4 regions of the Viridibacillus sp. FSL E2-0187 genome follow, and region 4 is predicted to be linked to each of the others. Evidence: riboswitches for the same ligand, from Rfam matches in the RefSeq annotation. Region 4 holds a riboswitch; each other region holds the start of a gene.
The links. Region 4 has a riboswitch for cobalamin ahead of nikA (nickel ABC transporter substrate-binding protein). Riboswitches for the same ligand answer to the same signal wherever they lie in the genome.

Region 1: linked by a shared signal. The riboswitch ahead of MHH85_RS08825 (glutaredoxin family protein) and the one ahead of nikA (nickel ABC transporter substrate-binding protein) in region 4 are both predicted to bind cobalamin.
Region 2: linked by a shared signal. The riboswitch ahead of MHH85_RS09555 (Ig-like domain-containing protein) and the one ahead of nikA (nickel ABC transporter substrate-binding protein) in region 4 are both predicted to bind cobalamin.
Region 3: linked by a shared signal. The riboswitch ahead of metE (5-methyltetrahydropteroyltriglutamate--homocysteine S-methyltransferase) and the one ahead of nikA (nickel ABC transporter substrate-binding protein) in region 4 are both predicted to bind cobalamin.

Annotation. Positions count from the first base shown of each region.
Region 1 covers NZ_JBBOVG010000001.1:1,827,702-1,833,812, reverse strand. The annotation lists gene nrdF (class 1b ribonucleoside-diphosphate reductase subunit beta) at 1-594, opposite strand, end outside; gene nrdE (class 1b ribonucleoside-diphosphate reductase subunit alpha) at 582-2,675, opposite strand; gene nrdI (class Ib ribonucleoside-diphosphate reductase assembly flavoprotein NrdI) at 2,672-3,031, opposite strand; gene MHH85_RS08825 (glutaredoxin family protein) at 3,028-3,252, opposite strand; cobalamin riboswitch at 3,371-3,548, opposite strand; gene MHH85_RS08820 (hypothetical protein) at 3,847-4,143, opposite strand; gene MHH85_RS08815 (aminoglycoside phosphotransferase family protein) at 4,605-5,495, opposite strand; gene MHH85_RS08810 (hypothetical protein) at 5,507-6,111, opposite strand, start outside.
Region 2 covers NZ_JBBOVG010000001.1:1,971,383-1,977,493, forward strand. The annotation lists gene MHH85_RS09540 (ABC transporter ATP-binding protein) at 1-1,564, opposite strand, end outside; gene MHH85_RS09545 (energy-coupling factor transporter transmembrane component T) at 1,537-2,418, opposite strand; gene MHH85_RS09550 (DUF4430 domain-containing protein) at 2,443-3,369, opposite strand; gene MHH85_RS09555 (Ig-like domain-containing protein) at 3,444-5,264, opposite strand; cobalamin riboswitch at 5,451-5,643, opposite strand; gene MHH85_RS09560 (transcriptional regulator) at 5,804-5,962, opposite strand.
Region 3 covers NZ_JBBOVG010000001.1:461,084-467,194, forward strand. The annotation lists gene MHH85_RS02250 (hypothetical protein) at 1-84, opposite strand, end outside; gene MHH85_RS02255 (hypothetical protein) at 76-336, shown strand; gene thiD (bifunctional hydroxymethylpyrimidine kinase/phosphomethylpyrimidine kinase) at 504-1,349, shown strand; gene MHH85_RS02265 (YjfB family protein) at 1,457-1,639, shown strand; gene MHH85_RS02270 (VOC family protein) at 1,810-2,232, shown strand; cobalamin riboswitch at 2,635-2,825, shown strand; gene MHH85_RS02275 (hypothetical protein) at 2,853-3,014, shown strand; gene MHH85_RS02280 (hypothetical protein) at 3,081-3,326, shown strand; cobalamin riboswitch at 3,445-3,634, shown strand; gene metE (5-methyltetrahydropteroyltriglutamate--homocysteine S-methyltransferase) at 3,840-6,111, shown strand, end outside.
Region 4 covers NZ_JBBOVG010000001.1:2,609,233-2,615,343, forward strand. The annotation lists gene nikB (nickel ABC transporter permease) at 1-760, opposite strand, end outside; gene nikA (nickel ABC transporter substrate-binding protein) at 797-2,428, opposite strand; cobalamin riboswitch at 2,582-2,769, opposite strand; gene MHH85_RS12810 (right-handed parallel beta-helix repeat-containing protein) at 2,948-4,177, opposite strand; gene MHH85_RS12815 (dynamin family protein) at 4,567-6,111, shown strand, end outside.

The DNA of each region.
Region 1 (6,111 bases), 780 kb from region 4:
AATTGATTCGTCGCGTAAAATAAGCGAAATGATTTCTGCACTATTTCTCAAGAAACCTTGTCCGCCTAAATACAATGGGTAGAAAAAGCCAGAGTAAAAAAGGAAAGACTCGAGCATAACGGACGAGAACATTGCTTTCCATAAACTCTCTGAATCTCCTTCTTCAATACTGTTATAAATATCCCCAATTTTATTTGCCTTATATTGTAGATATTCATTTTTCTTTACCCATTCAAATAGCTCATCTATTTCTTCGTTCGTACAAAGCGTAGTGAATATATAGGAATAGGATTTGGCATGTATCGCCTCAAAAGCATCAAAAACGGTAAGAACAGCCTTTTCTTGTAAATCAGTTGTATATGCTGCAACACGATTCATCCCGATATTTGTCTGAACTGTATCAAGTAACGTTAATCCTGCAAATACTTTTTTATACGTATCCTGATGCTCAAAACTTTGCCACTGTTTGACATCTTTACTTACTGCTATTTCTTCAGGGAACCAAATTTGCTTCCATTGCTGGTCCCAAAATACTTGTGCAAGTTCACTCGTTGGCTTATTCCAATTGACCGCCTCGTAGATTAAATTTGACATGCTACACACTCCTCTAAGCTTTGTAATCGTTGACGAACATAGTAAACGGACTTAATCCCTTTTGTCCATGCATAAATGTAAATTTTCGCCAATTGTTCTGTTGTCCAATTGTCAGTTACATAAAGCGTCATCGAAATACCTTGATCTACGTGTTTTTGAGAAGCTGCGTATAAGTCGATTAAGTCGTATGGATTAACATCGTATGCTTCTACATATAAATGACTATTCTCATTTGTTAAATGTGGCATTGGATAAATTGTTCGGCTATCCGCATAATCACGTACCTCTACACGCTCTGTACTTGGAGCAATTGATGCCGTACAACTACGAATATATGAAATGCTACCAGTTGGTGCAATAGCTAAACGATATGAATGGAATAAACCGTATTGCATGACATCTTGCTTTAACGTTTCCCACATCTTTGTCGTTATGATTGGAACATTTCCAAGTGCTTTTAACACAACAGGTGATACTTCTTCTTCGATTTTATTTACATATTGATCGAAATAGATACCTGAAGCATAATCACTATCCTCAAATCGGTAGAATGATTCGCCATTTTCTTTGGCAATTTCCATTGATGATTTGAGAGAATAATAGTTCATCGCTTCCATAAAGCAATCCATAAAATCAACAGATTCTTTCGAGCCATACATGATTCCTTCGGTAACAAGATGGCCATGTAGATTCATGCAACCAAGCCCTACTGAATGCATTAATTTATTTGCTTTTGCGACAGACGGAACATTCTTTATGTGCGTCATTTGAGACACATTTGTTAAAAGGTGCATAGCTGTATCGACTAACTTTTCAAAATCCTTTACTTTACTCGCTGCATGGATATCAATTGAACCTAAGTTACAAGATACATCTAGCCCGTATTCATTTGGTTTATCTTGGTCAGTAATAATGCTTGTTTCCTGTACTTGTAAAATTTCTGTACATAAGTTTGACATTTTCACTCGACCGATATTTTTGAGTGGATGTACTTCGTTAACATTATCATCAAAAATTTCAAACGGATAGCCCGATTCAAATTGCGCTTTTTTTACTTCTGTATAAAGTTTACGCGCATTCAAACGTTTAATCTTACGGATATTCGGATTATCTAGTAACTCATAGTACATCTCTGTAATTGAAATCTCAGACATACGCTTGCCATATTCTTTATAAATATCGTAAGGACTAAATAATACAATATCTTTATCTCGTTTCATAAGTTCAAAGAAAATACTTGGAATAATAATGCCTGTTGATAGAGTTGCTAGACGAATTTTATCATCCGCATTCGGTTTTTTTGATGAAATGAAATTTTCGATATCCGCATGGAATACATTTAGATAGACAACTCCCGAACCATTTCGTTGTCCAAGCTGATTTGAATAACTGAATGAATTTTCTAGTAGTTTGGCTACTGGGATAACACCGCTTGCACGATTTAAAATCTCTTTAATTGGATCACCTAATGGACGTAAATCCGTTAAGTTCACCCCAACTCCTCCACCTAGGCGTGAAAGTTCCAAACAATAACCAATATTTTCAGCAATACTATTCATGGAGTCATCCATAGATAGTTTAAAACAGCTAACTAATTCGCCACGTGCTTTCTTCCCACTATTTAATGCTGTTGGCGTTGCAGGTTGATATGCTTCCATCATAGCTTCGACGGAACGTTCTGCTAGTGTAGTGTCACCTTGTGCTAAATACAAAGCAATAATGACAATACGGTCCTCATATTTTTCTAAAATTTCTTCCCCGTCACGACTTTTCATTGCATAGCTATCGTAAAACTTACTTGCACTCATGAAGGATGGGAAACGGAAATTATAATCATATGCTTTTTTGTACAGCTGTTTAATAAATTCCATATCATACATATCGATAAATTCTTTCTCATAGTAACCTTCATCGACTAAATAGCGAATTTTTTCTTCGATATCAATAAAGTAACGTAAACGCACATTTACATATTCTAAAAAGTAACGGCGCGTTGCTTCACGATCTTTTTCTAACTCTAATTGACCAGTTGTGCTATAACTATTCAGTACATCATTATTAAGTTTTAAATATGTTTTCATCCCATCACCCTCGTTTCATAAAACGTTTGTATTGCTTCATAATCAGCTTGATATCCCCTTAAATCTAGCTTACGCACTAAGGGAACATGATAAGTTGCTGCGATTTTCTCACCAGCACCTCCAAATACCGCATGTCCGAAGTTACTGTTGCCACTGACAACTACTCCCTTACACAATTCCTTGTTTTCTTCTAAAAAACGAGTCACTTTTACAGGGATATCACCTAAACCGTCAGTATATGTAATTAATAGATAAGGCTCGCTCAATAATAATCCCTCAGAGATTTCAATTGATTCTACCTTTAGTTTGGAGACTATATTTCGGACATTGCCAGTACGACTTGCATAAACAATCATTGTGCAATCAGCTCAATTTGAGAAACAATCTCCGTTACATCTCCTATAAATGTTTCGTTATATTCAAGAACAGGCACGCTTAAAAAGCCTGCATCAATAATTGTTTGCTTTGCTTGTTCATCGTGATCAATGTTCACAATTTCTGGCTCAAGTCCTGCACGTTGTAATTCAGATTTTACCCAAAGACATTTAGGACAGATTGTTTTCGTATAAAGTTTCATATATATACCTCTTTTCATTATATAAAAAGGCTATCTCTAAGAGAGACAGCCTAAGATGGGAACGTTAAAAATACATAAGAATGTTTACGTTCCCACTTCTTATTCCCCGAAGAAATGATTGATTTGTTTCATATAGGCAGGTCTCCTGGCTTTGCTTCATTCTTTGATCCCCTTCCCATGCGAATGCACAGTGGCTTTAATCATCGTCAGCTTAACAGTTGCGGGGACAGCGTCGGTATTGTACCGAACTTCCCTTTTAAACTACATATAGTAGTACCTTAATAAAACGAACACAATATATTGTTATTCAACAGAACTAAGTGTACCATTCTTCAAATAAAAAGTAAATCTAGAATTGGGAATTTCTCAAAGTGAGATTATTCAATATTATCAGCTGAACAATTCGCGTAACAAAATGCTTAAATCCGTCTCACTCCGGCAATACATGTTTAGTTCAGCGTAGCCGATAATTGCAAATCCGTATTAACTTCTCCGTAATAAGACGTTATTGTTGTTAAACTTAGATTTTCAAACGACTTTATAGAAATATTTTAGTGTAGTTTTTAACAGCTGATTGATAAATGAAGCATTATTTTATGCGAAAAATGGAGCTATAAATAGCATTGAAATAGCAAAAATAGTACACGTATAGCTCATTATTTTTGGTAATTTCACTTGATTCTTGGCCTTATAGAATCCTGAAAACTGAAGTTTATTACGATACAAGACAAATAATAGCATAAGAATAGAAATCCCTACTAACCAACCACCAGTAGTATTATCTACATTGATATCAAATTGTGAGTAAATTTGCTTTACAATGCTTCCCATAATACCACCTAAAAGTAAAAAAATAAAAATTATACGAATCAGTTCTAATATAAGCCTCATCTATCTACCTCCTGCGTTGAAGTAAGAGCAATTTATAAGTTCATTAATATATTCTTTTTGGAGTAATATTTTCTTTGAATTAGTTAATTTAAGCAGCACTTGTGTTGTATGAACGCTCTTACTTTATTTTTCACTACAAACTGCGTAATTTAAAATAAGGTTTAATATATTTTTTTATCAATATAATAATAAAAGCACATAATAGATAATACTTATAAACAAGATGCCTAAAAAGACTAATGGGGAACCATAACCTATAAAAGCGAATACCAGATCCGTTTGAACAACAGGGTCATATTCGTTTAATATATTTGGCTTGTAAAATTTTGTTTTAATATATCCCCAACAAAAGTATAGATGAATAATATTATATGTATTATCAATGAACAAAAAAATGCTTGTATAATTGTCTTCATTACATTTCTACTTCTATTCGATTGATGCTTAGGAAGGAAAGAAATTTAACCGTTTTTCTCTCTTACGTAATCTTCTACGATGATATTAATAACCTTGTATGATTCTTCTACTATGGCTCTGTTAGTATTTTTATTTCCCGAGTATGTTATTAAAGCCTTCCAGAGAGCCCAACCTCTTGCTCTTCTCCACGTTTCTTTATCCATATTCAATGTATTTTTGAATGTCTTTCTACTCTTTTCATCAAAAAATGTCCAAGCCATTGCAGCATCACAAGCAGGATCTCCCACTCCTAATATTCCAAAATCAATTACTGCGCAAAGCTTACCGTCTTTAACTAATAAATTACCTGGTGCTACATCACCATGAACCCAAACTGCTTTTGAATTCCATTTAGTAGCCAAGGCCAGATCCCAAATCTCTATTAATAAGTGTTCATCAAAAACATCTTTATTACGCACAATAGCATCTCTAGATTCTTCATCGTAAACAGCTAAAGATCCACCTCTATAAAAATTATGCTCGCCAGCTATAGGGCCTTTACTAGCATCAATCGATTGTAATTCAATTAAAAATGCTCCTAAGTCCTTTGCCAATTGATTAATGTCATGAATGTTTTTGTGAGTCAATGACTCTCCCTCTAACCACTCATTGATAGACCAAGGCCAAGGATATTCTTCACTAGGATTACCTTTAGCTAATGGTGTAGAAATTGGTAAAGAAAGATCTTTGCTTAAGATGGGTAGCCATTTTTGTTCTTTCTCCACTTGAGGAACATAGCTGGCCGCACTTGGCAGCCTTACGCTCATTTGCTCACCTAAATGAAAAGTTCTATTATCATGCCCACTAAATTTTACAGGTTTGATTGCTAGATAAGACCATTTGGGGAATTGTTCATTTATCAATTTCACAACTAAATCCACGTTAATATTTTTCATTAAATACCTCTCTAAATGTTATTCAGAATAAGTTTGTTAGACAATTCTTTTCCTTCTCCTTCAAGCCCTAGTTGTCTTTGCAAATGGTTTGGAAGTATACAAGTGAAATTTTTAACAATTTTAACAGTTATCTCTTCTTGATTTGTGTAACCTGTAATTTCTTCACCTATCATTGCCAAATCAAATGGTGAATTGGCGAAAATGGTTTCTGCTAATCGCGTATATATCTCATCAATTTTATTCAACCATGGGTTTAACTTATATGTAAGGGGATATTTATATGGAAAAATCTTTTCAAATGACGCTTGTGGTATAGCGATGTCTAACCAATCTGACTCAGTCTCTATTCTTGTAACAAAAATAACACAAGGTAACTCAATACCATTTGATAGAGATAATGTTCCGTAAAATTGGCTATTACTTTGATTTTCTATATGTATAGGTAAAGATATTGATTGGTTTGGGTAATCCCCTTTTTCTTTCCATAGACCTTTAACTAATGCATTTTTACACAATGCTTCGAGAGCTATATTGAGCCTTTTACTATCCCCTGAAGGAAAATATTCCATCGAAAGCTCATAAAAACCACCAATCCAAGTTTCAGGGTTATTGTAGT
Region 2 (6,111 bases), 640 kb from region 4:
AAAACAGTTTTGGTTCATCCTCAGAAACGATATTGCCATCAAAGAACATGGCACAACGGTCAGAATACTGCGCTGAGAACTCAATATCATGTGTAACCATTACAACGGCCACTCGACGCTTTTTAAGCGCTCTCAGTACTTCGGCGAATATTTCCTTAGAATATGCATCAATGCCCTTTGTAGGCTCGTCTAGCAGGATTATTTTAGGGTTTAATAACAAAACCTTGGCTAAAGCAACTTTTTGTTGTTCTCCCCCGCTCAAATCATATGGATGACTATCTAATAAATGACCGATATTAAGTGTTTTGATAATTTCATTTAGCTGTACATTAGCTGCCTCTTTTGAGATGCCTAAAACGTCGATTATACTATCGAATTCAAGTTGTACTCTCTTTTCAACGAGTAGAGTTAATGGGTCCTGCGGTAATACAGCTATATTATTACGATACAGTTCGCCGTTTGAAAACTTTTTAATGGGTTTTCCATTAACGAAGACTTTTCCTCGATATGGTTTAAATAATCCTGACATTATACCTAGTGCGGTTGTTTTCCCTGTGCCGTTTCCACCTAAAATACTAACAATCTCCCCAGCACGTACTTGCATTGAGAAACCTCTTAATACATCTTGAGCATTCTTTTCATAACGGAACCATGCCTCTTTAACTTCCAAAACAATGTCATCAGTTGGATTGGCCGTACTCAATTTTCCTTCTAAAGCACGTACTTCATTAGTAAAGTGCTTTGTAAGCCAATTTCGCCCATCTCGTATCGTTAATGGTACAACATCATTGATTTGCAATGCATTATTAATCCGCACTGGTGTAGGTAAGCCTAGCATCATTGGATGAGAGGAATCGAATGCTTTTAAATGTTGTGCAACATCCTGTGGTGAATCATTACAAATAATGCGACCTTTCTCCATGACCACAACACGATCTGCTATAGGAAAAACCTCTTCTAAGCGATGTTCTACAAGAATAATTGTTAATCCAAGTTCTTTATTTAACTTTTGCAAAGTACCGATGAATTCTGTAGCTGCTATTGGATCAAGCTGTGAGGTCGGTTCATCTAAAATCAATAACTTTGGTTGCATAGCCATAATTGCTGCAAGATTTAACAGTTGCTTTTGGCCACCGGATAACTCCATCGTACTTTTCCTAAACCACTGCTGAATACCGAAAAAATTTGCCATTTCAGCCACTCTACGTCGAATTGTCATCGTGTCTAATCCTAAGTTTTCAAGACCAAAAGACAACTCATGCCAAACTTTATCAGTGACAATTTGATTTTCTGGATTTTGCATAACAAAACCAATTTCAGAAGCTGCAACGCGATCAGGTAAATCGGCCAATGCAGTACCCGCATAAAGAATAGTCCCTGATTTCTCACCATGAGGAGCTATTTCTCTTTTTAAATGTTTTAATAATGTACTTTTACCACAGCCAGATGTACCGCATAGAACAGCAAATTCACCTTCTTCAATTGTTAAATTGATATCATCTAATACTCGCTCTTGTTTATCTGGATATTGAAAATTTACATGTTGTATTTCAATGAGCGCCATTTAATTGCCTCCCGAATTTCTATCACAATAGGTATTACTAGTAAACTAGCATAAGAAGTATAAAGTCCTATACTAATTGGAGTTACAGTTAATTCAGTAAACGTTGGATAAAAATAATACGTTGTCACACCAAAGTAACTGCCAAGAATGTTTATAAAAAGAAGAGTTAATATAATCCCAAGTAAAAACCCATCTCTTTTTTCAAAAACGAATAGTGAGAATGTGGAACGGTTTTTCAAACCATAACCACGTGCTTTCATCGAATCAGCGGTCTCAATCGCATTTTCAAGTGCCCAAGTTATAAGAATGGAGATAATTCGAATCCCGCTTTTTACTCTTTGCCAAGGATTGCCGGCTGAAATATCCATGCCAATTGTCTTTTGTGCATGTGAAATAACTGTAATTTGATGTTTAAAGCGCGGAACAAGACGTAATGTTAATGAAATGACCAACGCTAGTGCAGGGGATACCTTACCGAATAAATAAAGAAATTTATCAGATGTCATTACAACGTTATAACAACCAAACCAAAAAATGACTGAACAAATCATAATGGACATCGCAAATCCATAAACAATAGCCTCTAATGTTATAGGATTATAATCTATGTAAAATAGAATGATTTCCCCGTCATGACTAATAAGTGGATTAATAATTGCTGCGATAAAAAACATCGGTACGAAAAACTTTAATCCACTTATAAATGATTTTCTATTAAGTAATAGATTTAATGTAATAGCTCCAATACATGTAATAAGTAAATAAACTGGATGCATATAGAACATGGAAAGTCCGATGACAGATGCAAAATATGCGAAAAGGACAATGGGGTGATACGTTTCAAATGCTTTCATGATGCTTATTACTCCTTTTAATCATTATCTACCTATATCACGGCCTAGATCGACTGTGTATTGAAACTGAATATTGTCACCATTTTTAACGGTAACTGCACTCACACCATAATTAGGGGTCTGCCCGTTTATAGAGTACATCCAACCACTTAATTCCCCTGCGTCGAATTCATAAAGGTGATTAATCCCTTCGATATAGACAGAGCCATATTGATTGTCGCCCGCTCCTTCATATTCCATATGAATACCATGTTCTTTTGTAGCTCGTTTAATAATAGACCAAACCGTTTCGTCTTCGTTTAAGATCTCATATTTCGTAGACTTTAAAATTACACCATTTTTCGGCACGTATTTTTCACTCTGTAACGCAGGTTTTAACATATCCCAATGCGTTAGCAAAGTTGCAGCACTAATAGAAATAGTTACATATTCTTTTTTCTTTTCATCTTCTTTATTAGGCTTACTTGGCTTTTGAGCGACGTTATTATTTTCTGGTTTTTTAACCTTGTCGGGCTTTTGGTCTTTTTCTGGTGTTTTATCTTTAGATTGTGCTGGACTTTTATCTGGCTTTTCTTTATTTGAACTAGTCGAAGTATCTTTACTAGGTGTTTTCGAAGTTGATGTTGACTCAGTTTTAGGTTTGCTAGTTGGGTTCTCTTTTTTTGACGTTACCTCTGCTTCATTTTTTAGTTCTTTTTGCTTTGTTTCGCTCTTTTCCTCTTCTTCGTTATCTGGCTTTTTAGCCTCTATTGTAGAATCCTTTTCTATTTCTTCCTTTGTTGATACATCACCGTTATCTCCTTTAACGATTATCTTAGTCTCACTTGCTCCCTTAACACTCTGCTCTTGTTCAGTCTGATTATTATATTCTTCAACAGATTGAATCTTACAGCCAGTGATAATAACCAATGAGAAGATCATCATTAGCCATAATGGTATTAATTTTTTCATTTATCGCACCTCTTCTTATAGATGGGAATAGGGTGCTGGAGATTAACTCCAACACCCTTCCTAATTCTTTCAAATTATTTCGTTTTAACTGTTACTTTTGTAGCATTACTTTTGTTGCCGGCTTTGTCTTTGGCATAGACTGTTAATTTCGAATTAGCCTTTTGATTTTTAATTTTCACAGTGAATTGACCTTTACTATTTACAGTGCCTTTACCGATAGACGTCTTGCCTTTTAATACATATACCTTTGCACCTTTTTCAGCAGTACCAGTCACTTTAGTAGTTGATTTTGTTACTTTTTTAACTGAAGGGGCTTTAGGAGCCGTTTTATCTACTACAGTTAATGTGTATGCTTTACTCTTATTTTTAGCAGCATCTGTAACATAAATTTTCAATGTTGAATTCGCTTTTTGTTTTTTGATTGTTAGAGAATATGTGCCTTTCGCAGAAGCAGTTGTTGATGCTAGTAACTTAGAGCCGTTATAAATTGTAACTTTCGCACCAGATTCTGCTTTGCCTTTAACAATAGTTGTTTGATCACTAACTATGTTAGCTGTTGCTAGTAATGGTGCTGTAATGTCTTTAACAACTATCGAGGCATTGTTACTTCTTACACCATCAGCATTTTCTGCGATTGCAATAATATTGCTTCCAGCCGCTTGTTTTTTAATTGTTACTGAGAAATTCCCTTTAGTATCAGCTTTAGCTTTATTTAATAAATTATTGTTATTGTAAATATAAACTGTAGCATTTGCAGTAGCTTTTCCTTTAACAACAGTTGCGCTATCACCAACAGACTCCACTACCGGTGCAGCAATATCTACTGCGTAGAATTTAATAGATTCTGCAGCATCTGACATATCATAAATACGGTTTTTGTCGTTTTCTAGACGATTATATGCAGCAAGTGCACGTAATCCTTGATCTGAAGACATTAAGTTTGGAATTTTAAGTGATAAACCACTCTTTAACCCACCCGTAGCACTATCTACAAAATTTACTAGGTTAGAAACAGCCCAGTTACCATCACCTTTAATGAAACGTGGATCCGTCTTTGGATTTGTTTGATTAGAAGTTAAATTGATGATGAATTGAGATACCGTTTCAGGACTGTCACCTTTTGCCCACTCTGAGTAGAAGCCGCCTTGTTCACCTAGTTCTTTACCTAAATAATCATTTGCTTTTTCAACTGCTGCTTTTACTTTGTCATCCTTTGTATAAGGTGCTAAAGCAGTAGCCGTCATTGACGTTGAATCTTTATCAGACCCATAATCTAGAGACCATGCAAATGATCCATCTTCAAATTGATCTTTTACTAAATCATTTACCAATTTCGTTCTTGTAATCTCAGCGTATTTCGCTTCATTTGATAAATCATAATTTTTCGTATCAATAGCGTTTAAGAAATGAAATTTATTCCCATTAGTTAATTTTTTCGCTTCTTCAGTAGCCAAATATGTATCATACATAGATTTAACTAAATCATAACCTCCCACATTACGTGGATCTTTGTTGATTGCTGTTAATGCAATAATGACTTTTGAATATTTACCAACGTCTTCAGAAATTTTACCATCTTTACTTTTAACCTCTTTAACAAGGTTGTTATAGTAAGTTTCATAGTATTTAGATGGAACTGGTACGCTAGCACGAGCGAAATCTGTTACATAGTCTTCATCACCAAATGACGGGTTAGGCACTTGTTGTAGTAAAAATGCCGCTGTTGAATTTAGAACGTTTTTATAACTGACATCTTTCGCTGGTACTTGAACTGTCGCTGAAGTATTTTCTGCAGCGTTTACTGTTGACAATTGTCCCGGTAGTTGTGAAAAGGCTAATAAACTTGCCATGCCGATTGGTGCTACCCATTTTCTTACCCATTTACTTGTGTACATGTTGAAATCCCCCATATCTTTTTGTGAATTATTTGTAGTTTTTGCTTCAAAAGGATGAACATATATATAAGGGCAAAAAAATATCCCTTTACGCAATGTAAAGAGAATTTGGACGGCGAAATGCCAAAAAAATGTACAGTTATATACAAAAAGGCCTTCGATGCTCCAAATCTCCCCCTCGAAGATTGAAACTACATTATAAAAGCAGGTCTCCTGGCTTGTGTATCTATTTACTCTTGTTCCTTCCCAGCGCATTAAACATGCACCAGTGGTTCGCAACAATTTCATCCACACTTACAGTAGCGGGGCTGCATCGGATTTACACCGATTTCCCTTTTAGCTTATGATGAACATAAGCACTCTTATAAGAAATATTTAATTGTCTATTAATCTAAAGTATTTCATAAAAGTTTTAGATTGTAAATTAGATTTTTGTATTGTAATAAAATTCAGACTTTTTTCTCTTAATTTAACAGAAACATGACAAAACCCTACCTGTTTTGAGCAACGGGTAGGGTTTTTATAAAATTGCTATGGCATCAGACTTCGTAATCATCGCTTCCCTTCGTATGTTGATTGAATGCGTTTAACTGTTCTACTGTTAAGTTTTTCACATAAAGATAAAAATTCATTGACTCCATACCATAATTTTCACAAGCAAGACAATACGTTTCATAACCTTCTCTATACATTTCCATGTGAAACCTCCTGTTATATAACAAATTTATTATTTTTTATTAATATATAACAGTTTGAGTTATCTGTCAATTATTCTAACGAAAATTTTTATCCTATTTTTCCATATAAAAAACACCAAACTTTGTAATTGAAAGTTTGGTGTTTTTTA
Region 3 (6,111 bases), 2.1 Mb from region 4:
AGAGACGAGAATATTATGTAGCGAATTGAAACGGCCGTTTAATCCTTCGCAACAGTTGAAGGAACCATCAATCGCTTGAATCAATTTGCAAACAAAGATAGTAAATCATTAGACATTGAAGTACATATTATTGAAGGTGCATTCAAGTTAGTCATGGAAGGTCAACTAGAAGGGCACAATAGAATTGTAGCTAAAGAGTTAGAGATGTTGGTAAAAGACAGTACTCAAGCAATTGCAGTGGCTCAGTTATCAATGGTAGATGCAAGTAAACAAATAAATAGTGATATTCTTAACCCTCTTCGAACTCTTGTACCGGCAATTCAAAATACACTATAGTTTATAATGAATTAAATGTAGTGAATGGCTAGTAGGTATAGTTGTACCGTATTCACTAAAATAACCAAATCTTTATCGTCAAACTTATGATGATGAAAATTCTGCGAGAGACAAAGCTTCTAGTAAAGCGAAATCAATCGAAAGATAACTGAAGGGATAGATTGAAAATGAAAGTATCAAGAGCTTTAACGATTGCAGGATCAGCTGCACGTGGTGGAGCAGGGATTCAGGCGGATATCAAGACTTTTCAGGAGTTAGATGTCTTCGGGACATCAGCTATTACAGCTATTGTGGCAAAAAATCCTCACACAGGACAAGGGATTTTTCCGCAATCAGTTGAAGCGATTGAGGCACAAGTTCATACGATTTTAGAAGATATCGGTGCAGATGCAATTAAAACAGGAATGCTTTTCACACATGAAATAATAATTAATGTGGTTAGATGGATTCAACAATCTGGTGTGAAAAATATTGTTGTAGACCCGGTAATGATTGGGAAAATTGGTTCTGCATTATTAAAAGAAGATGCTATGGAAGCGATGCGAACGCAACTAATTCCTCTAGCAACGATCATCACACCGAATATGCCAGAAGCTTCTTATTTACTAGACGGTATGGAGCTGAATTCGATAGAAGATTTAAAAGTAGCAGCTAAGAAATTACATGAATTGGGACCACGATATGTACTTGTAAAGGGCGGTCGATTAGAGGGCCCGGCAATTGATGTCTTATTTGATGGTGAACAATTCTATTTATTGGAGTCGCCACGTTTCGATACAATTCATACAAATGGTGCAGGCTGTACATACTCCGCAGCTATCACTGCGGGTTTAGCAAAAGGTCAAACTGTACCAGAAGCTGTTATTGAGGCGAAAAAATTCATCTCAGCAGGTATCCGTCATTCATTTGGTTTTATACAAGGTGTAGGTCCTGCTTATCATGCGGCGTATGGCAAATATGGTGAAACAGACGTCACGGTTACAATTGAAAGTTCAGAGCTTTCTACGAATTAAGGTGAAAGATAGTTCTCTTGGACATGTAAATGTTTCAGGGGATATTTGCATCCATTTAATAATAACTTAGAATTTCCGATATTATTAAAGATAAGGGAGTGATACTAATGGATATTAACTCTATGATGTCAATGGACCTTGCTCAGCTTCAACAAACTGTACAAATGAGCGTTTTGCAAAATTCGATGAATATGCAAGCAACAGCAGCTGTACAGTTATTAGAAGCAATGCCAGAGCCTGCTCAAGCGGCTCATCCTTATAAAGGGGCAACTATTGACATTCAAGTTTGATTTACTTAAGCCGCGGACTCCAACTTTGTAGTGCGTGGTTTTTTAATGGGTTGAAAAAGTTCAAACAACGAGTCATAAAATTGAAAAATTTGACTACTATATGTTGGAAATATAAAATTAGAAAGTAATTATGTTTGAAACAATATGAAGTGAAAAGAGGAGTGTGCTAAATGGCTATTAATGTGTATCTTAATTTTAATGGGAATTGTCGCGAAGCAGCGGAGTTTTATGCAGAGGTTTTTAACACAGAGAAACCAGAAATTATGACTTTTGGTGATGCGCCACAAAACCCTGAATATACTCTACCAGAGGAGGCAAAAGATTTAGTCATGCATACTCGACTAAACATTCTTGGAAGTAATGTTATGTTTTCTGATGTTTTCCCTGGTTCTCCTTTTATATTAGGGAATAATGTTAGCCTAGCCGTTGTTAGTGACAATGAAGAACAACTTAAATCTGCTTTTGAAGCACTAAAAGTTGGCGGAAAAGTTGCTATGGAGCTACAAGAAACATTTTGGAGCAAATGCTATGGAAGTTTAAAGGACAAGTTTGGTATCGAATGGCAAATTAGCTATGAGGCTGAAGAAGCTTAATATATTTGGTGTTGGATATCAACTTTTCGCAGTATCAAAGCTTTAGTAAGATGAATGAAAAATATTGTATAAACAACAGCAACTGTTTGAATTTTAGAACAGTTGCTAGTTCTTAATAAAATATAATTTGGCACATTAATATAGTTTGTCTAAATAATATCAACTTTTTTGAAATAGTAGTTGAATATAAAGTCCCTCCTTTTCATACACCCCATTGAATAATTCATTTATATCTATAAAAAGAACCTTACTCGTTGCTATTAGTAGACAGAAATACTAATATTCTATCGAAAAATTACTTCAATAATTTTTATTTGTATTCAATGTAAATCCTTTTTTATATTACTTGCAAATAATATTATGAATATTTGCATTACACTATGGTAAGATGGTGATACAACTGAATAACGTGTAGAATTGGGTGCACTATTTACAATAAATAGCTGCTTAAAAGGGAAATCGGTTAGAATCCGATGCTGTCCCGCAACTGTATGTAGGAGCAAACTTTTAAATCCACTGTTAGAACTGTAATGGGAAGGAAAAAGTGAGTGATGATGACAAGCCAGGAGACCTGCCTAGTTTAGTACACACCAAAACCCTACGTGGATAGGAGGTGTTATGTGATAATGAATAGAAACCCTATTTATATGATCACTGTACGACAGCGTATTAGAGAAAGCGTTTGGACTAATGAGGATTTAGAAGTGATAAAAACTTCTGTTTCTAAATATAGAAACGTTTATTCTAGTACGTATTGTCGCAACAGGGAACATATTAATTAATCATAAAAACATCTTTTATTAATTGATAAAAGGTGTTTTTTTAATGAAGAGATAAGGGGAATATGAATGAATATTGAAGAGTTTAAATTACAGTTAAAATCGATGGTGATGCTTTCACAAGTTACAGATACAGTTTGTACTTTATTGCAGGCGAAAAACATGATTGAAAGCTCCATTGAAAATAGTGGAATTGAAAATATTGAAGAAGAATTAGGTAAACTAGAAAAGGCATATTCAAGTGTGTATAACGAACTGGTATATTACTCAAATGATTTGATTGAAGTTAGTATTGAAGAAGAGATGAAAGTGTAACTGATATTTATACTGATAACCAAATTTAACGGTTTGGTAATCATAAAAATATAAATATTGTTAAATTTAGAATATACTGAACAAATTAAAGTTTGTGTGTTATAGTAAGTGAACAATTAAATATCGTGTAGGCTAAGGTGCGCTATTTTAAATTGATAGTCGCTTAAAAGGGAAATCGGTTAGAATCCGATGCTGTCCCGCAACTGTATGTAGGAGCAAACTTTTAAATCCACTGTTAGATTTGTAATGGGAAGGAAAAGTAAGCGATGATGACAAGCCAGGAGACCTGCCTTAGTTTAGTACACACCAAAAAACCTACGCGGATAGGGGGTGTTAGAGAGATTTTTTCAAGGATTATTATATCCTAGTACGATAAGCGAATTTGAAAGGGAATAGTGTGTCTTCTTTTATTATTCCTGATTTTTTTCGGTATTTACTATTTTAAAAATCATCAACCACCTTTTAATGTTTTTCATTAGATGGTGGTTTTTTATTGAATTGGGGGATGGAAAGATGAAAAGTACAGTTATTGGATATCCATATATCGGGCCAAATCGTGAATGGAAAAAAACTATCGAAGCTTTTTGGTCAAAAGAAATAAGTGAACAACAATTCGAAGTACAGATGAAAGAGTATAGATTAGCAAATATTCAAGTTCAGCTAGATGCAAAGATTGACATAGTAACCGTAGGTGATTTTACATACTACGATCGCATGTTAGATTTAGCAGCAATGTTTGGAATTATTCCCGCACGTTATAAATGGAATTCAGATTTAGTATCTCTAGAAACTTACTACGCGATGGCACGTGGAAATCAATCTGCTCCTGCAAGTGAAATGACAAAGTGGTTTAATACGAATTATCACTATATTGTACCTGAGTATGAAGGACAAACTTTAAAATTATTGGACAATAAACCATTGCGCTATTATTTAGAAGCGAAGGAAAACTTTAATGCAGAGCTAAAGCCTACCATCATAGGCCCAGGGACATTTTATTTTTTAACAAAAGAAGTTGCTACGCTGAATAAGCCGTCATATTTACTTCAGTTAATCAATGTCTATAGTCAACTGTTGAGTGATCTTTCTGCAGCCGGTGCAAAATGGATTCAAATAGAAGAACCAATTCTATCAACTTCTTTATCTAAGGAAGATATGAAAATAATCTCAGAAATATATGAACAACTAAACCCTGATAATTACTCCAGCAATTTGCTATTACAAACATATTTTGAGTCAGCAGAATGGTATGAAGAATTGATTAAATTACCTGTAGCAGGCATCGGGCTAGACTTTGTACATGGTCTAGAAGAGAATATTTCTAATATCAAAAAATTTGGATTTCCAAATGATAAAGTTCTAGCAGCGGGTATTATTAATGGTCGTGACATTTGGATTACTCCTTTACAACAATCATTTAAATTGCTAATTGAATTAGAAAGTTTAGTTTCCCCCAATCATCTGTGGATTCAGCCGTCATGTAGCCTAATGCATGTGCCAGTAAGTCTAACAGCAGAAACGAAATTACCAAAAGAGCTATATGAAAACTTAGCATTTGCAAACGAAAAGTTACAAGAGTTAGCTATTTTGAAAAACGCTTTAACAAATAATCGTGATGCAAATCAAGTGGCTTTTGAACAAAATCGATTGACAAGAGAATTGCTAAATAGCAGTTCAGTACGTCAACAAGAAGAAGTACTGAAGAATATTAAAAGGTTGAGTGAAATTCAAATAACACGTCAATCAGCATATGCTATTCGAAAAGATCGTCAACAAAGGCTTTTACAACTACCAGACTTTCCTACAACAACAATTGGTAGCTTCCCACAAACAGCTGAAGTGAAGCGCAATCGTTCACAGCTTAAAAAAGGACTAATTGATAAGGAACAACATGATAATTTCATAAAAAATGAAATAAAAAAATGGATTGCGTACCAAGAAGAACTAGAACTTGATGTTTTAGTTCATGGTGAATTTGAAAGAACAGATATGGTTGAATACTTTGGAGAAAAGCTTGTAGGATTTGCATTTACAGAAAAAGCGTGGGTCGTTTCATATGGATCACGTTGCGTTAAACCACCAATTATTTATGGAGATGTTAGGTGGGAAAAACCAATGACGCTCGACGAAACAGTCTACGCACAATCGTTAACAACTAAACCTGTTAAAGGTATGTTGACCGGGCCTATTACGATTTTAAATTGGTCATTTGTTCGTGACGATGTTCCACGTAGTATAGTAGCTCAGCAAATTGCCTTAGCACTACGTAAGGAAATTGAAGCATTAGAGACTGCTGGTATTCGTATTATTCAAGTAGATGAACCTGCACTTAGAGAGGGTTTACCATTAAAAGCTTCAAAACATGATGCTTATTTGGATTGGTCCGTCGATGCTTTCAAATTAGCTACTTCAGGAGTTGAAGATGAGACACAAATTCATACGCATATGTGTTATTGTGAATTTAATGATTTTATTGAGCCAATTCGTGCACTTGATGCGGATGTTATTTCAATTGAAACATCGAAAAGTCATGGTGAAATTATTGAGGCTTTCAAAAATGCAACATATACAAATAGTATTGGTTTAGGTGTATACGATATTCATAGTCCAAGAGTTCCTGAAATAGATGAAATGGTAGCTGTAGTAACTGACAGTCTTGAAGTTCTCTTACCAGAACAGTGCTGGATTAATCCGGATTGTGGTTTAAAAACACGAAAAACCGATGAAACTTTAGCAGCACTTGAGATAATGGTAAACACTGCGAAATTGTTAAGAAAACGAAGTG
Region 4 (6,111 bases):
TTTCAACAATTACTGCTCCGCCCAACATATTCCCAAAGCTCATACCAAGTCCAGTAACTACAGGCAGGATAGATTTTTTTAAAACATGCCTACTCATAATTTGCCTTTGCCGCAAACCTCTCGCTTTTGCATATACAACAAATGGCTCATTCAAATTTTCTAGCATACTAGCTCGAAGTAATCGTATATACGTCCCGATATAGCCAAAAGCTAGAGTCATGGAAGGGAGTATTAAATGCGCTAGTGTCCCCCTCCCCAAAACAGGAAATAAATCTAATTTTACGGATAAAAAAAAGATCACGAGAAAACCAAACCAAAATGTAGGCATTGAAACACTAATATAAGCTATTATTCTACTAAATTGATCTATCCATTTTCCTTTGTATATTGCCGAAAGCACTCCAATTGGTAAGCTTATAATTACAATAAAGAAGAGCGCAGTCAATGTAAGCTGAATTGTAGGTATTAAATGCAACAATATCTCGTCCCATACAGTATTTTTGGATACATAGGACATTCCTAAATCCAATTGAATTACCTTTCCTAACCACTCAAGATACTGGATATGTAAAGGGTTATCTAATCCGAGTTTAAGTCGCAGCTCAGCCACAGCCACATCGGTTGGCGGAATATTCGATAATCTTAAATAAGCTACTGCTGGGTCTCCAGGAATTAAGTGCAATAATATAAAAGTGATGATGGAGATTCCTAATAATATTGGAACTAGACTTGTTAGACGTTTCAATATAAACCAACTCATGTAGTACTCCTTAAGTTGTTATTAATAAAGCTTGCTTCATTCGACATCAATTGTAGTTAAAGGTACCTCAGCTTCTTGAGGTAAAAAATCTAAACCACTAATATTCTTGTGATAAACAGCGACATTTGATTGGTAAGAAATCGGTAAGTATACCGCTCGATCATGTAACGTTGATAAAATATCTGTATACAGCATTTTTCTTTCTTTTTCATCTGTAGTTAAAAGTACTTTTTTTATCTTCTCGTCAATTTCCTTCTTTTCTCGCAAACCCAATAATGCAGTATAATCTGGACCACCATTTTCCGAATCTGTTGTAATTGAGGCTAAATAAGAATGTGGATCAAAAGGCACGGCCCATGTCGATGTAAATAATATATCGTAATTTCCTTGGAATGCCGTTGTCCAGAAAGTATTCGTTTCCTGACTAGTTAACCTAATATCAATTCCTAGTTTTCTATAATCACCTTGGACAAATTCAGCAATCGACTTTTGGATGTTATCCGTACTATTAAATAGGAACTCTAGTTGAAGCTCTTTTCCATCTTTTTCTCTAAACGGTTTACCCTCTACCTTTTTCCACCCTGCTTCATCTAATAACTGTTCTGCTTTCGCAACGTCATAGTCATATGGATTTATATCAATTTTTGTGTATTCCAAAACAGGTGGGAACAAAGTATCTGCCTTTTTTTCCATACCATAAAAAATATTATCGATTACAGCCTGTTTATTGAAAGCATAATTGAGTGCTAATCGCACTTTATGGTCTTTAGTTGCTTCTTTGTTTGTGTTAAATAATAATGTTCTTGTAGCCGTAGGTTCTGATAATTTAGTTTCATATTTCCCCGAATCCTTTAAGAACTGGAAGGAATCCTGACTTATTACGCCATTTCCAAAAATAAAATCGAGTTCGTTTTTCTCAAATGCTAATACTCTAGATTCTCCGTCTGTAATAACTTTAACAACTACCTTATCTACTTTCGGTTTAGTGCCCCAATACCTTTCATTTCTTGTGAAAACTGCAAACTCATTCTTTTTATATTCGCTAAGTACCCATGGACCTGTCCCAATTTGAGATTTAAGTCCATCTTTAAATGTGTCTTGGCTGTCAGGAAAAGCAGCTTCTCCAACAAACCTCAAAGGTCTTATGTATGTTAATTCTTGAAGCGTTGGATAATAAGAATTATGAAGAGTAAGTTTAAATGTATATTCATCCACTGCTTCTGTATTTTTGATTTGGTTGATTAACTCTACCCATTCATGTTGTTTCCGATTATCTAAAATTGTATCGAAGTTTTTCTTAACAATTGCCGCATTAAACTTCGAACCATCAGAAAACTCAACATCCTTTCTTAGATGGAATACATATTCTTTACCATCATTCGAAATATCCCAGCTTTCCGCTAGCCAAGGTTGAATTTCCCCACCCTTCCCGTAGTAAACAAGAGATTCGTATACCATAGCTTGTGAAAAAAACTCATTTGGAAAATATGTATGTGGGTTTAAGTCGCCTATATCTCCAGTCATGGAAAAAGTAACAACTTTTGATTGATCTTTATCAGCAGTATTGTCTTGTTCTTTTGCTTTGTTACTACAACCAGTAATAAAAATCACGAGAATCACTAGTAGAATAGGGAAATTTCTTAGTCTATTATATTTTTTTATAAACATATTTACTCACCTTCATTTTCGGAATTTTCACTATTAAATATACTCAAATACAAAAAAGCATTCCTAACCCAATTAAAAAGGTCAGAAATGCTTATAGTTTCAGAACAAATTTGTCTCCTAGCACTCTAACACCTCCCTATCTCCCGTAGGTTAACAGCATTTTTAGAACAGGCAGGTCTTCTGACTTAGGTTCATCGCCTGCATGCGTCTTCCCGGATATTATCCAGTGACTTATGTGCATGAGGCTCACCCTTACAGCGGCGGGACCATGTCGGATTTTCACCGACTTCCCTTTTAAGTATTCGCTATTAAACAAATACACCTATTCCAATACTATATGTGATTTTTTATGAAAATAATAAAAGTTTTCCTAATATAAAGTATATTCGTTATTACAACTTAAAGCCATATCAATTTTAAGTCTTGTTATTTTTTAACTTCTAAGAATCAATTACTGTCCCAGACCTTTCAGCATAAAAAAGACCTTCTTATTGTTGAAGGTCTCTTCTATCCAGAAAATCACTTTGATGCAAGTTGTAATTTTTCTGTGTTTTTTATGAATTCATTGTAAGTATTGTTAATCCGAATAATTGTTTCAGAAGTATTAACGGCTTTATTTGTTAAAAGTGCTTTTTTGTTAGCTTCATTTAGCTTATTGTACGTAATATCGTATTGTGAGCCTGGACCACTGTTCTTCCAAGCCATAAACTGAATCGTTCTTCCTACTGACTCAAAAGTATTGTTTTTAATAGTTGGGTTGATTGCGCCACTAGCTAAAATTCCACGGGTACTAGCATTTCCATTTGCTACATTCCGGATTAGATTTTTTTCAATAACAGCATTCGTCCAATTCATGACACGAATAGCATCCAAGCGTGTTTTGTCAATTTGATTATTACGAATGATCACTTTATCATGATACATTTTACCTGAATATTTGTGGGTACCAATAGCTCTATCAAGATTCTTAAATTTATTGTTTTCAATTGTTATATTTTGATTTGGCGTTTTATCATACTTGCTCCATTTTTGACTCCACCCTGCTGTTGTTTTATCCGGTGTATCAATATTAATCGCTTCTTTGTTCTTGTTTGCTGATGCTTTGGAATTTGTAAACGTATTTTTTCGTATCACAACATTCTTAGAAGCATCTAGTTCAATAAAATGTCCAGAATACATATTCTTAAATTGGATGTTTTCCACTTTTATATTTTGGTTATGCCCCATGATCAAGGCAATGCTATCTTTCTCGTATTTCATATCAATCGTTACTTTACCTTCTCCTATGAAGGAAATATTCTTTTCACCATTATACTTGCCATATACACCCGATTTATTGGCTTTTGATGGTTTTATGAATTGAAAAATTGATTTTGAAGCTTTAAATTTACTCGTGCCAGTTTTCTGACCTTTGACAATACTTACACCATCATACATTTTTATAGTTACATTTGATGGAACATATAGCGTATTACTAATTGTGTAAGTTCCTTTTTTTAATACTAGCGTTCCGCCACCTTTTTTCTCCAATTTCTCTAGATAGGAACGTAGAACATAATAATGCTTGGTATTACTGTTATATGTAGTGTATTTCAACATCGTTTTATCCACCGGTACTGTTTTTGGTGAAATTGTATAAACGCTCTTTGAGGCAGCTTCTACAGAATTAGGCGTAACCCCTATCCATAAACTCAGCATCAACACAGTAGCCGCCACTAACGCACCCATTCTCTTGAATTGCATAATCATGTTGTAAAATTCTCCTTCTCAAAAATGTAATAATATTTTAGGATATTATCGACAGATTCCCATATACTTACTAACTAAATTTCGTATCACCCTATCACAATACCTAATACTTATTCACTATACATTGTTTTTAAACCGAACTCTACATGGAATGTTACAACTTAATGTAGAATATTATATTCGCATTAAGTTATCATGTTGTTTCTCAACTTGGAAGTGAAATTGAAAAAAAACTGAAACTTTTCTCATTAAAACACAATCTTACTTGAAAAATGAAAGGAAAATGAAATTTTTCAAGACACATTCTTTGTTAATATAAAAAGCATAAATACAAAAAAGTATTTACACTTGGAGGAAAATGTATTCTTCAAGATATAGTGGAGGAAAAAATGAGATTAGAAAAACAATTAATCAAAAAGATATATTATGAAACATTCCTAATAGAGAATGAAACACATCCACCTCTTCAAATACTTGGAGAAGTTTATTTAAACGAACAAAAAAATGAGATATCTGATGGATCTTATATACGTTTTGCACAAGGTGAATTTTATTATCACCATCAAGATTTTGAATCAGCTATTTTTAAATGGGAGAAAGTTAGTAATGAATTAGCACCATGGGCACAAAAAAATATTGCGGATGCTTACTTCGAACTTAACCAATTATCAGTTGCTGAAAATGTATATACCTCCATTACTACTGATAACAAAATACTTATGACCGAAATTATTCTGCAATTACTGTCTCTTTACATCGAGCAAAATAACATTAATTCAGCTTTCGCAGTTATTAAAGAAGCGGTTTCTTTAAATCCCGATTATCCAAACGTCACAACAATAGCACGTTCCTTTTATGAAGAACAGCAAGATTTTGACAGTGCAGTAGAGCTTGCTGTGAATGAGTTAATTCGAACAGAATCTTTACCCTGGTTTGAGGTTCTAAAAGAATATATCGATAACGGATTTACTAAAAATATTTCACCAGACTATTTTTATCAAGTATTAGTTACGTTAAATAATGTAGATCAAGTACAATTCACGCAAATTGTTTCATCACTTTGGCACAGCTATAAAAATGAACAAAATTACTTATTATGGCTTCAAACAATAAATGAATTTTTCTTACAGATCGAAATACATTCGTCCGATATATGGGACAAAATTTCTTCTCTTTACGAGGAAACGTACTTTGAATTAATTCAAGGTCAATATATGCTAAATCAATTACACGATATCATTCCAAATCTTTTAACAAATTGGTTAAAAGTAGTCAATCCGTCTCATTCGGTATTTCCATCATCAGCAGTATTGGCATGGAATGAAATTTTCCCTTCCAAAATAGATTCAGAACATCTAAAACATGCGGAAAACCTACTGACATATTCTATTAATCATGTGAATGGCTTAGAGTATAGTTTACATCTGTTTGAATCTATTACACAGTGGGCACAAAAAAATGATTTAGAAATGAGTAATCGATTTAGATGGTTAGTTGAGGAGCTTGTAGATTTAAGAACAAATCGCATTTTAGTAACTGGAACTTCAGGAAACGGAAAAGCTTCATTTATTAACTCTATACTTGGAGAAAATATATTAGAAAATTCAACTTCAAATGTAGTTGTCTTTAAAAATGAATCTCATACAGAAATTAATGCTATAACAGATTCAACAATTACAACAACTGAGGATTTCTCTGATTACCAAACCATGATGTCTCTACAACGCCAAACATATGGAGATAGAGCATGTGTTGAATTTAAATTACCATGTAAATTTTTAAATAAAAATAAACTTACATTCGTTGTTACTCCTAGTTTTAATAGAAACAACGACAATCGAGATGAGACATTCGAATATTTAAATTCTGTAGACGAATTATTATTCGTATTGAATGCGGACTCGCCTTTTACTGACAAGGAACGTGACATTCTA